2 regions of the Thermus sp. KWY1 genome follow, and region 1 is predicted to be linked to the other one. Evidence: riboswitches for the same ligand, from Rfam matches in the RefSeq annotation. Region 1 holds a riboswitch; the other holds the start of a gene.

What was found. A riboswitch is a leader RNA that binds a small molecule or an ion and turns the genes downstream of it on or off. The one in region 1 is predicted to bind thiamine pyrophosphate.
Region 2: another riboswitch for thiamine pyrophosphate. It lies ahead of AC27GT_RS00915 (thiamine ABC transporter substrate-binding protein); the one in region 1 lies ahead of thiE (thiamine phosphate synthase).

What each region holds. Positions count from the first base shown of each region.
Region 1 is NZ_BAAJPG010000011.1:24,689-29,533, reverse strand. Features, by position in the region: gene thiC (phosphomethylpyrimidine synthase ThiC) at 1-590, opposite strand, end outside; gene AC27GT_RS03280 (NAD(P)/FAD-dependent oxidoreductase) at 593-1,528, opposite strand; gene AC27GT_RS03275 (thiazole synthase) at 1,525-2,310, opposite strand; gene thiS (sulfur carrier protein ThiS) at 2,311-2,505, opposite strand; gene thiE (thiamine phosphate synthase) at 2,492-3,112, opposite strand; TPP riboswitch at 3,207-3,316, opposite strand; gene AC27GT_RS03260 (nitrite/sulfite reductase) at 3,443-4,845, shown strand, end outside.
Region 2 is NZ_BAAJPG010000002.1:59,952-64,796, reverse strand. Features, by position in the region: gene AC27GT_RS00925 (DNA-formamidopyrimidine glycosylase) at 1-441, shown strand, start outside; gene AC27GT_RS00920 (ABC transporter permease) at 438-1,919, opposite strand; gene AC27GT_RS00915 (thiamine ABC transporter substrate-binding protein) at 1,974-3,008, opposite strand; TPP riboswitch at 3,030-3,124, opposite strand; gene AC27GT_RS00910 (alpha/beta fold hydrolase) at 3,163-4,011, opposite strand; gene AC27GT_RS00905 (hypothetical protein) at 3,981-4,220, opposite strand; gene AC27GT_RS00900 (fuculose-1-phosphate aldolase) at 4,217-4,795, opposite strand; gene rpoC (DNA-directed RNA polymerase subunit beta') at 4,800-4,845, opposite strand, start outside.

The sequences.
Region 1 (4,845 bases):
TGGAGCATCCAGGCGGCGAGAAGCCCTCCACCCCGGCTCACAATCCCCGTGGTCCGGGAGGAATTCCGGTAAACCTCCAGGTTCTTCAGGGTAACCCCCACGTGCACGGTGATGTAGTCCACCCCCTGCCGCCCGTGTTCCTCTATGACCTCGAAAAGCTCGTCCGCGGACATGTCGAAGAAGCTCTTCCGCTTGGCGGCGCGGAACTCCGCCTCATAGATGGGCACGGTGCCCAAAGGAACGGTGGCCACCTCGAGGATTCTTTCCCGGATGGCCTTCAAGTCCCCCCCTGTGGAGAGATCCATGATGGTGTCCGCCCCGTACTGGATGGCCACCCTGGCCTTTTCCACCTCCTCCTCGAGGTTGACGTAGTCGTAGGAAGTACCCAGGTTGGCGTTCACCTTCACGCTGAGCCCTTCCCCGATCCCCTTGAAGTCCCGAAGGGTGCGGTGGTTGGGGTTCCTGGGAATCACGACCCGCCCCGACGCCACCCCTTCCCGCACATACTCAGGGGAAACCCCCTCCTTCTCCGCCACGTAAGCCATCTCCTCGGTCACGATGCCCTTCCTTGCCGCTTCCAGCTGGGTCATAGCTACACCCCCAAAAGCTCGAGAATCCTCTTCGCCGTCCACGGGGCCAGGAGGACGCCGTTCCTTCCATGGCCCATCGCAGCCAGCACTCCCCTTTCCACCTCACCCACGAAAAGCTCTCCCACCGGCCTGTACCCCCAAAGGGCCTCCCGGAACCTGGCCCCTGCCAGCAGGGGAAAGCGCTCGTGGGCGTAGTCGGAAAGCCACCTTAGGCCGAATAGATCCACTCCCTGAGCCCATCCCTCTCGCTGGGTGGCCCCCACGAATACCCCACCCTCCCGGGGAAGGAGGTACCCTTCCCCAGCGAAGAGGGGGGCAGGAGGAGCCGGGCCCTCGAGGACCAAGGCCTCCCCCTTCAGGGGCCGGACCCCAAGGCCAAATCGGCTACCCCAGGCGCCCACGGCCAGGAGGACGAACCGGGCCTGGGCGGTAAAGGGCTCCTCTAGCCTGCGCCCCCGCACTCCCCCTTCCTTCACCTCCTCCACCTCGGCTTGCAGGAAAGGGGTTTCCATGACCTCCAAGGCTTTCAGTAAGGCCTCGCGGAGGGCCCTGGGATGGACATACCCCCCAGGGAAGGTACGCGCTCCCCTTCCACCGCGAACCGGGTAGGACAAGGACTCCTGGGCCTCCCAGGCCTCCTTTTCCACCTCGGACAGGGCCACCACCTGGGTGCCGCTAAACCCCGCCTCCACCTTCCATCCCTTGGCGGCAAGCTCCTCGAGGAGGCCTGGATAGTACTCTAGGCCGAAAAGGGCCGCCTCCAAAACCTCCCCGGAAAGCCCCTCGGGATAAGGAGCCAGCATCCCCGCACTGGCCAGGGTAGCCGCTCCCTCCTTACCGGCATCTAGGAGGAGGACGGAAAGCCCCCGCTTCCTGAGCTCGTAGGCGGCGAGGGTTCCGATAATCCCCGCCCCCACCACCGCCACCTCTACCCTCACGGCTTAGGACCTCCCAAAGGGATGCCCTCCATGGGGCTCGAGGGGCTCGCCACCTCCCGGGGTCGCATGGGGCCGGCCAAAAAGGCTTTCCTCCCCGCCTCCACAGCCAAACGAAAGGCCTCAGCCATGGCCACGGGATCTTGGGCCTCGGCAATGGCGGTGTTCACCAGCACGGCGTCCAAACCCATCTCCATCACCTCCGCTGCATGGGAAGGGAGGCCAAGCCCTGCATCCACCACCACCGGGGGCAGTGAGGTCTTCTCCCGGGCGAAGAGCTCCAAAAGGGCCCGGGTCTTCACCCCCCAGCCGGAGCCGATGGGGGCCGCCAGGGGCATCACCGTAGCCGTGCCCTGCTCCGAAAGCTTCTTGGCCAGGACGAGGTCAGGACCGATGTAGGGCAGGACCAGGAAGCCCTCGTCCATGAGCATCCTCGCCGCCCTCAGGGTCTCCACGGGATCGGGGAGGAGATAGGTGGGGTCAGGGATCACCTCCAGCTTCACCCACCTCTCCCCGGTGAGGACCCGGCCCAGCCGGGCTATCCTCAACGCTTCCTCCGCCGTCCTGGCACCTGCTGTGTTGGGCAGGAGGCGCACGCCCTCTAAGGTCTCGAGGAGACCCACATGCCCGGGCATCCTGGCCTCCACCCGGCGGATGGCCACGGTGACCACCTCGGCCCCCGCAGCCTTTATGGCCTCTCGCATCACCCCGAAGTCCCGGAACTTGCCCGAGCCCAGGATAAGACGGCTTTTAAGCTCTATGTCCCCGACCTTCCAGGTGTCCATCTAGCCTCCTTGCATGAGGGTGACCACCTCCACCACATCCCCCTCCTTCAGGACGTGATGAGGAAGCTCCCGCCCCGGGTAGGCCTCCTCGTTGAGGAGGACCGCCACCCGGGAAAGATCCACGTCCAGCTGCTCCAGAACCTCCCTGAGCGTCTTGCCCTCGAGGGGCTTAGCCTCCCCGTTAAGCCACACCATAAAGCCGCTCCCTGAATGCCTGGGCCGCCCGCTCGGGGTTCTCAGCGTCCAGGATGGCGCGGACCACCACAACTCGGCGCGCCCCGGCCTCCAAAACCTCCCCCAGGTTCTCCAGGGTGATGCCGCCGATGGCGTACCAGGGCCTCTCCCCCAGGTTCTCCCGGGCCCAGCGCACATAGCCCAGGCCCGCGGCCTGCCTCCCCGGCTTGGTGGGGGTTTCCCACACAGGGCCTATGGAGAGGTAGTCCACGCCTTCCTCGAGGGCTCTTAGGGCCTGTTCGGGAGCGTGGGTAGAGCGGCCCACCATCCCCTGAAAGAAGCGCCGGGCCTCCGCGGGCGTCAGGTCCCCCTGGCCAAGGTGCACCCCATCCGCTCCCAGAAGGGCCGCCAGGTCCGGCCGGTCGTTGAGGAAGAAGGGCACCCCATACCGTCGGGCCAGGGCCAGCATCCTCTCCCCCAGGTCCAGGATGGGCCTCGCCTCCCAGTCCTTGGCCCGAAGCTGCAACACCTCCACCCCACCCGCCAGGGCCCGTTCCGTCCGATCCAGCACCTCCGCCATGGACCAACCGGGCCTCGGGGTCACCACCAGATAGAGCCTTCCCAGCAAGCTTTCACCTCCCCAGCGCATGTGCCCTACGGGTAAAGCCTCAAGCGGGTATCCAAGGCCCACGCGGCCTGGGGAGAGGTCGGTTTGTAAGGGGATTCTTCCGCATAGGCTTCCCTCCGCCGGCATTACCCGGATCAGGTTCTAAGGGTTGCTGGGAGAAACCCAGCTCTCAGCCCCTCCATTGGGGCACCCCTAGCCTGTCCCTTCCACTATAGCATGCGGGGCTCTCGAAAACCCGACCTGGGGAACAGGGCATATACCCTTGACTTTCATACACTCAATGGTATACTATGCCGGGCAATCCCCCGGGGAGGGGGGAAAGGAGGCGGAATGGCAGGACTCAGCGTGGAGGCCGAAGCCGAAATCCAGTATCTGGAGGCCATGATTGCCCGCCTCGAGGCGGGGGAGGAAGACCCCGAGGACTTCCGGGTCTACCGCCTGAAAAACGGCATCTACGGCATTCGGGGAAGGCCAGAGCACCACATGGTGCGCATCAAACTCCCCGTGGGCCGGGTAAGCCCAGAGGCCCTAAGGGTTCTGGCAGAGGTGGCGGAGCGGTATGCAGAAAACCGTCTGGCCCACGTAACCACCCGGCAGGCGGTACAGCTCCACCACGTGCACCGAAGGGACGTACCCCACGTCCTCCGGGCTGTAAACAGGGTAGGCCTCACTACCCGCGAGGCCTGCGGCCACTCCATCCGAGCCATCACCTGCTGCCCGTACGCCGGAGTTTCCGCTGAGGAGCCCTTTGACGTGACTCCCTACGCCGAGGCCGCCTACCGCTACTTCCTCCGTCACCCCGTGGGGCAGAACCTGCCCCGCAAATTCAAGATTGCCTTTGAGGGGTGCGCCACAGACCATGCCCGTACCCCCATTCACGACATCGGGGTGGTGGCCGCGGTGGAGGGGGGCAAAAGGGGCTTCCGCCTTTATGTGGGCGGGGGCTTGGGAGCGGCTCCCATGAGCGCGGAACTTTTGGAACCCTTTACCCCAGAAGAGGACCTCCTCCCCACCATGCTGGCCATCATCCGCCTCTTTGACCGCCACGGTAACCGCAAGGTCCTAACCCAAGCCCGGCTCAAGTTTCTGGTAAAGAAGTGGGGAATTGCCGCCTTCCGCGAGGCGGTAAGGGAGGAAAGGCGGATCGTGAAGCTCACCGCAAGCGGTGAGGACCTAAAGGCCTGGCAACCTCCCCAGGACCTCCCACCCCCAAGCCTTCCCTCCCCTCCCAGGAAGCCCTTCTCCTTCGCTCCCGGGTTTGATGCCTGGCGCCGCACCAACCTCTTTCGTCAAAAGCAAGAGGGCTACTACACCGTGGCCGTGCGCCTTCCCCTTGGGGATATCACCCCGGAAGGGCTCAGGGCGCTGGCGGATATCGCCGAAACCTACGCTGGAGAAATAAGGAGTGCCATCAGCCAGAACTTACTCCTTCGCTTCGTGCCCGAGGACGCTTTGGGTGGGCTTTACGAAGCCCTGTTGCGGGTGGGCCTGGCCCATCCTGAGGCCCACACCATCCTGGACATAACCCGCTGCCCTGGAGCTGACACCTGCAACCTGGCCATCACCCGCTCCCGGGGACTGGCGCAGGCCCTGGAAGCGCACCTCCACACCCTTCCTCTGACCCATGATCCAGCGGTGCGGTCCATTAGCATCAAGATCTCCGGTTGCCCCAACTCCTGCGGTCAACACCACATAGCTGATATCGGCCTTTACGGCTCAAGCCGTAAGGTAGG
Region 2 (4,845 bases), on a different contig from region 1:
CTTCAACTGGGCCCGGAGCCTCTTTCGGAAGATTTCCGGTTCCACGAGTTCTGGCTGGGGCTAAAGGGAAGCCAGAAGCCCCTCAAGGCCCTCCTTCTGGAACAGCGTCTGGCCGCCGGGGTGGGGAACATCTACGCCGATGAGGCCCTTTTTAGGGCCCGCCTTTCCCCTTTCCGCCGAGGGCGGGAGCTTACGGAGGCAGAAGCCCAAAGGCTTTTCCTGGCCCTTAAGGAGGTGCTGGCCGAGGCCGTGGCCTTAGGAGGAAGCACCCTTTCCGACCGCACCTACCAGCAGCCCGATGGCCTACCGGGAAGCTTCCAGATGCGCCACGCCGTCTACGGCCGCACAGGGCTTCCCTGCCCGGTTTGCGGCACACCCATCGCCAAAAGAGTGGTGGCGGGAAGAGGCACCCACTTCTGCCCCCGGTGCCAGGGATTCTAGCCCAGCCGCCCTCTTCCCCGGTCCAGGAGATAGAAGGCAAGCCCCGAGAGAAGGGCCAGAAGGGCGGCTATGGCCAAGGCCTCCCGGAAGGGAGCCTCCCCGGGTCGGCCCAGGCGCTCATAGATGGCCAGGGTCAGGGTGGTCCACTCGGGCCGCCAAAGCACCAGGGTGGCTCCAAACTCCCCCAAAATGGCCGCCAAGGCCAGGGCCAGCCCGGATTGCAAGGCGGGAAAGACCAGGGGGATCTCCACCCGCAAAAACGCCCGAAGGGGCGTGGCCCCCAGGACCCGGGCCGCCTCGAGGAGGCTTGGGGAAAGGCTTCTTAAGGCAGGCAGGAGGGCCCGGGCAAGGAGGGGGTAGGCCAGAAGGGCATAGGCGACAAGCAAAAGGACCAAGGAGCCCCGGAGGTTCGGGTAAGCCAAAAGGTAGCCGAGGCCCACGGCCACCGGGCTCAGCATGAGGGGGAAAAGCCCCAAGAGGTCCATGAGGGGGCTCCGGCGGGCTGCTGCGGCATAAGCCACTCCCAAAGGAAGCGCCAGGGCCAGGGCCAAGAGGGTGAAGCGGAGGCTATTCCCCAACGCCACGGAAAGGGGAGTGAAGTCCTCCGAGGCCCAGGCGGCGGCCAAGGCCCCTAGGTCCAGGCGCAGAAAAAGCCCCCACAAGGGGGCAAAAAGGAGGAGAAAAAGGACGCCTAGGCCCAGGGTATAGGCCCAAGGAGGAGGGGGAAGAAGCCCTCCGGGGGACAGGGGGTAAGGCCGGAGGCGCAGGTAGAGGGCCACGGCGAGGCCCAGGGTGAGGATCTCCAAAAGCATGAGGGCGCTGGCCTCGGGGAAGGCCAGGCGGTAGGCCAAAAGGGTGTAGACCTCCACCTCGAGGGTGGCGTACCGGGGCCCCCCCAGGAGGAGAGGAACCCCGAAGGCGGAAAAGGCGTAGATGAACACCAAAAGCCCCGCAGAACCCAAGGCGGGGAGGAGGAGGGGAAGCCCTACCCTTAGAAAAGCCCTGGGGCTCGAGGCCCCCAGGACCCGGGCCGCCTGCAAGGGGCCCTCCAGGTTCAAGGCCACCGGCAGGAGGATCCTGAGGGCAAGGCCCAGGTTGTAAAAAATGGCGGCCAGAAAAAGGATGGCCTTGGTGCCGTAAAGGTCCACCCCCAAAAGTCCCCTGGGGCCCAGGAGGGCTAAAAACCCCAGGGCCACCACCGGGGTGGGGAGGACGAAGGGCAAGGTGGAAAGAGCCAGGAAAACCCCCCTAAGGGGAAAGCGACGGCGGAAGAGGAAGGCCAGGGGCAGGGCCAGGGACAAGGTGAAGAGGGCGGAAAGAAGCCCATACTCCAGGCTCCAGAGGTAGCGCTCCCAGTAGTAGGGGTTCGCCAGGGCCCGGGCAAACCCCTCCCCTACCCCCAGGGCCAGGATGCGGAAAAGGGGGTAAAAGAGGGCTAAGCCCAGGAAGAGGAGGACGAAAAAGCCTCCGTAGGCCATCCTCCTAAGCCTAACCCCCAAGCTGCCCGGCACCTTCCCAGCCTGAGGGAGGCGCTACCGCCTGCCCTGGCGCACCGACTCGGGGCTTTGCCCCTGCAGGACCACCTTGGTCCACTCCTCAATCCAGCGCTCCCGGTTTTGGGCCATGGCCCTGGGGTCCATACGCACGCTCCCAAGGGGCTCAGGCGCGAAGCGGAAGACCTCGGGGAGCCTGGCATCCCGGCGGGCCGGGTACATCCACATCTCCGTGGGAAGGTTCTCCTGGACTGGCTTGGAAAGGAGCCAGTCCACCACCTTCCTGGCCCCCTCCAGGTTCTTGGTCCCCTTCAGGATCCCCACGAACTCCACCTGGAAGAAGGCCAGCTCGGGGAAGAGGTTCCCCGTGGGCGGCTCTTGGTACTTCCCCTCGGAATAGTAGACCTCGGCGGCGGGGCTGGTGGTGTAGGAGACCACCAGGGGCCTATCCCCCTTGTAAAGGGTGAAGTGGGTGTAGTAGGCCTCGCTCCAGCCCTTGGCCACCCGCACCCCTCCATCCCTGAGCTTGGCCCAGAAGTCCAGGTAGCCATCCTCGCCGAAGCGGGCCACCGTGGCCATGAGAAAGGCCAGGCCCGGGGAGCTGGTGGCGGGGTTTTGCACCACCAGAAGCCTGCCATACTCGGGCCGGGCAAGGTCGGCGGGGGACTTGGGCAAGGGACGGTCCTTGAAGTAAGCCCGGTCGTAGTTCAGGCTCACCCAACCGTAGTCCACGGGAAGGGCGCGGAAGGTAGGGTCCAGAAGCAAGGTGGCCTTCAGGTTTTGGATCTCGGGGCTACGGTAGGGCAAGAGGATATCCGCCTCGAGGGCCCGGGAGAGGAAGGTGTTGTCAAAGCCGTAAATCACGTCGGCGATGGGGGCTCCCTTGGTGAGGATGGCCCGGTTTAGGGTCTCCCCGGCATCCCCCCCTTTAAGGAAGCGAAGCTTCAGGCCGGTTTCCCGCTCAAACCGGGCGATGAGCCCCTTATCCAGGGAAAAGCTGCTGTGGGTGAGGACGGTGATCTCCTGGGCGAAGCCGAAGGCCAGAAGGACCAGCAGGGCAAGGATCCTCAACATAAAACCCCTCCTTGTCACCGGGAGGGGCCTTGGTCACCTTCCCTACGCCGGCATTACCCGGATCAGGTTCCAAGGGTATCTCTCAGCCCCATAAGAGGGCACCCCCGGTGACGCCCTGAGTTTACCACCCTTCCTGGCCCTGGAAGGGCATCCCTCACACCCTCCAGGGAGCCAGCAGGCCCTCGAGGACCTCCCGGAAGGTCTCGCCAAAAGCCTCCGGCTGGTCGATCCAGGGGTAGTGCCCGGCCCCGGGTATCACCCGGATGGGGGCTTTGAGGCGTTCCGCCACCTCCTCGGCATAGGGGTAGCTGGTGCCGTCCTTCTCCCCCACCACCAGGGCCACTGGCTTGCGGCTTGGGGAGAGGTAGGGAGTGTAGTCCAGCCGCCAGAGGCCGTTTTTCCAAAAGGCCAAGGCCGGGGTATCCGGCCCCAGGATGCCCGAGCCCTCCGCCACCCACTCGTACTCCAGTCGGCCATGGGGGGTGGGGAACATGAGGCGGTCGAAGAGGAGCTTGGGCTCCGCCTTCTCCAAGGCCGCCCTCAGGTTCGCCTCGGGGTCGGCCAAAGGTTCAAGCCCCGCCGCCTCCACAAGCCTTGCGGAAAGCCAGGGGAAGCTCACCCAGGGGGAAAGGAGCACCGCCCCCAGGACCTCCGGGTAGCGGCGGAGGAGCTCCAGGGCCACCAGGGCTCCGAAGCCGTGGGCCAGAAGATGAAACTGCTCCAGCCCCAGGGCCTCGGCCAGGGCCACGGTATCCTCCACCAGGGCATCTATGGTGAAAAGCCTGGGGTCCTGGGGAAGCTCCAGGCTCCGGCCGGAGCCCCGCTGGTCGAAGTAGATGACCCTGAACCCTTCCAGGTAGTCCTGAAGCCCTTCCCTGAGGGCGTAGGCGTTCCCCCCAGGCCCCCCGTGGAGGACCAGGAGGGCCGGGGCATGCTCGTCCCCCACGTCCTCCACGTAAAGCTCCGCCTCCCCTACGGGGATGTAGCCGATTTCTTCCCGCATCCCCTATAGACTACCCCATCCTCCAGGGCAAAGGCCCAAACCTTAACCCCGGGCAGGGCCCTGGCCTTGGCCATGGCTTCCTCCCCGGCGCCAAACACCTCCAAAAGCCAAATCCCTTCCCCCGCAAGAAGCCAGTAGGGATGGGGAAGCTCCCGGGCCAAGCCCAAAAGGGCCTCCTTTTCCTTGCCCTCCACAAAGAGTACCCTCATCCCTTCCCCCAAAGGCGGTAGTAGAAGAGGATCTCCGCGCTTTCCTCCAAGGCGGTGAGGAGGCTATAGGCCTCCAGAAGGGCTTCCTCCGGCTTCTCCTTAAGCCCTATGGCAAAGGCCCCGTGGCCCCTTAACAGGCAGGCTCGGTGCTCCTTAAGGCCCTCCGCCACGGCCAAAGCGGCCTCCAGGGTGGCGCTTGTGGTCTTGGGGGCAAGCACGGGAACCTCCTTCAGGTAGTACTGGCCCTCGAGGTCCAGGGGAACAATCCGGTCCAGGTGCAAGGAAAGAGCCACCGCCACCCGGGGATGGGCATGGACGATGGCCCGGGCCGGGGTCGCCCGGTACACCTCCCGGTGGATCACGCTCTCCACGCTGGCCCCTTCCGGGAAAGGGCCCTCGAGGGGCACCTCCACCAGGTCCTCGGGGGTCAGGCGGGCCTTCTGCACCCCGCTTTTGGTAATGAGAAAGCCCTCCTTGGTGCGCACGGAAAAGTTGCCCGCGGTGGCGGAGATGAGCCTCTGGTGGAAAAGATCCTCCCCCACCTGGCGAAAGGCCGAATAAAGCTTAGCCAGCATGGCATTAAGCCTGCTTGCCCGGCTGTTCCCGGCGAACCGGACGGCGCACC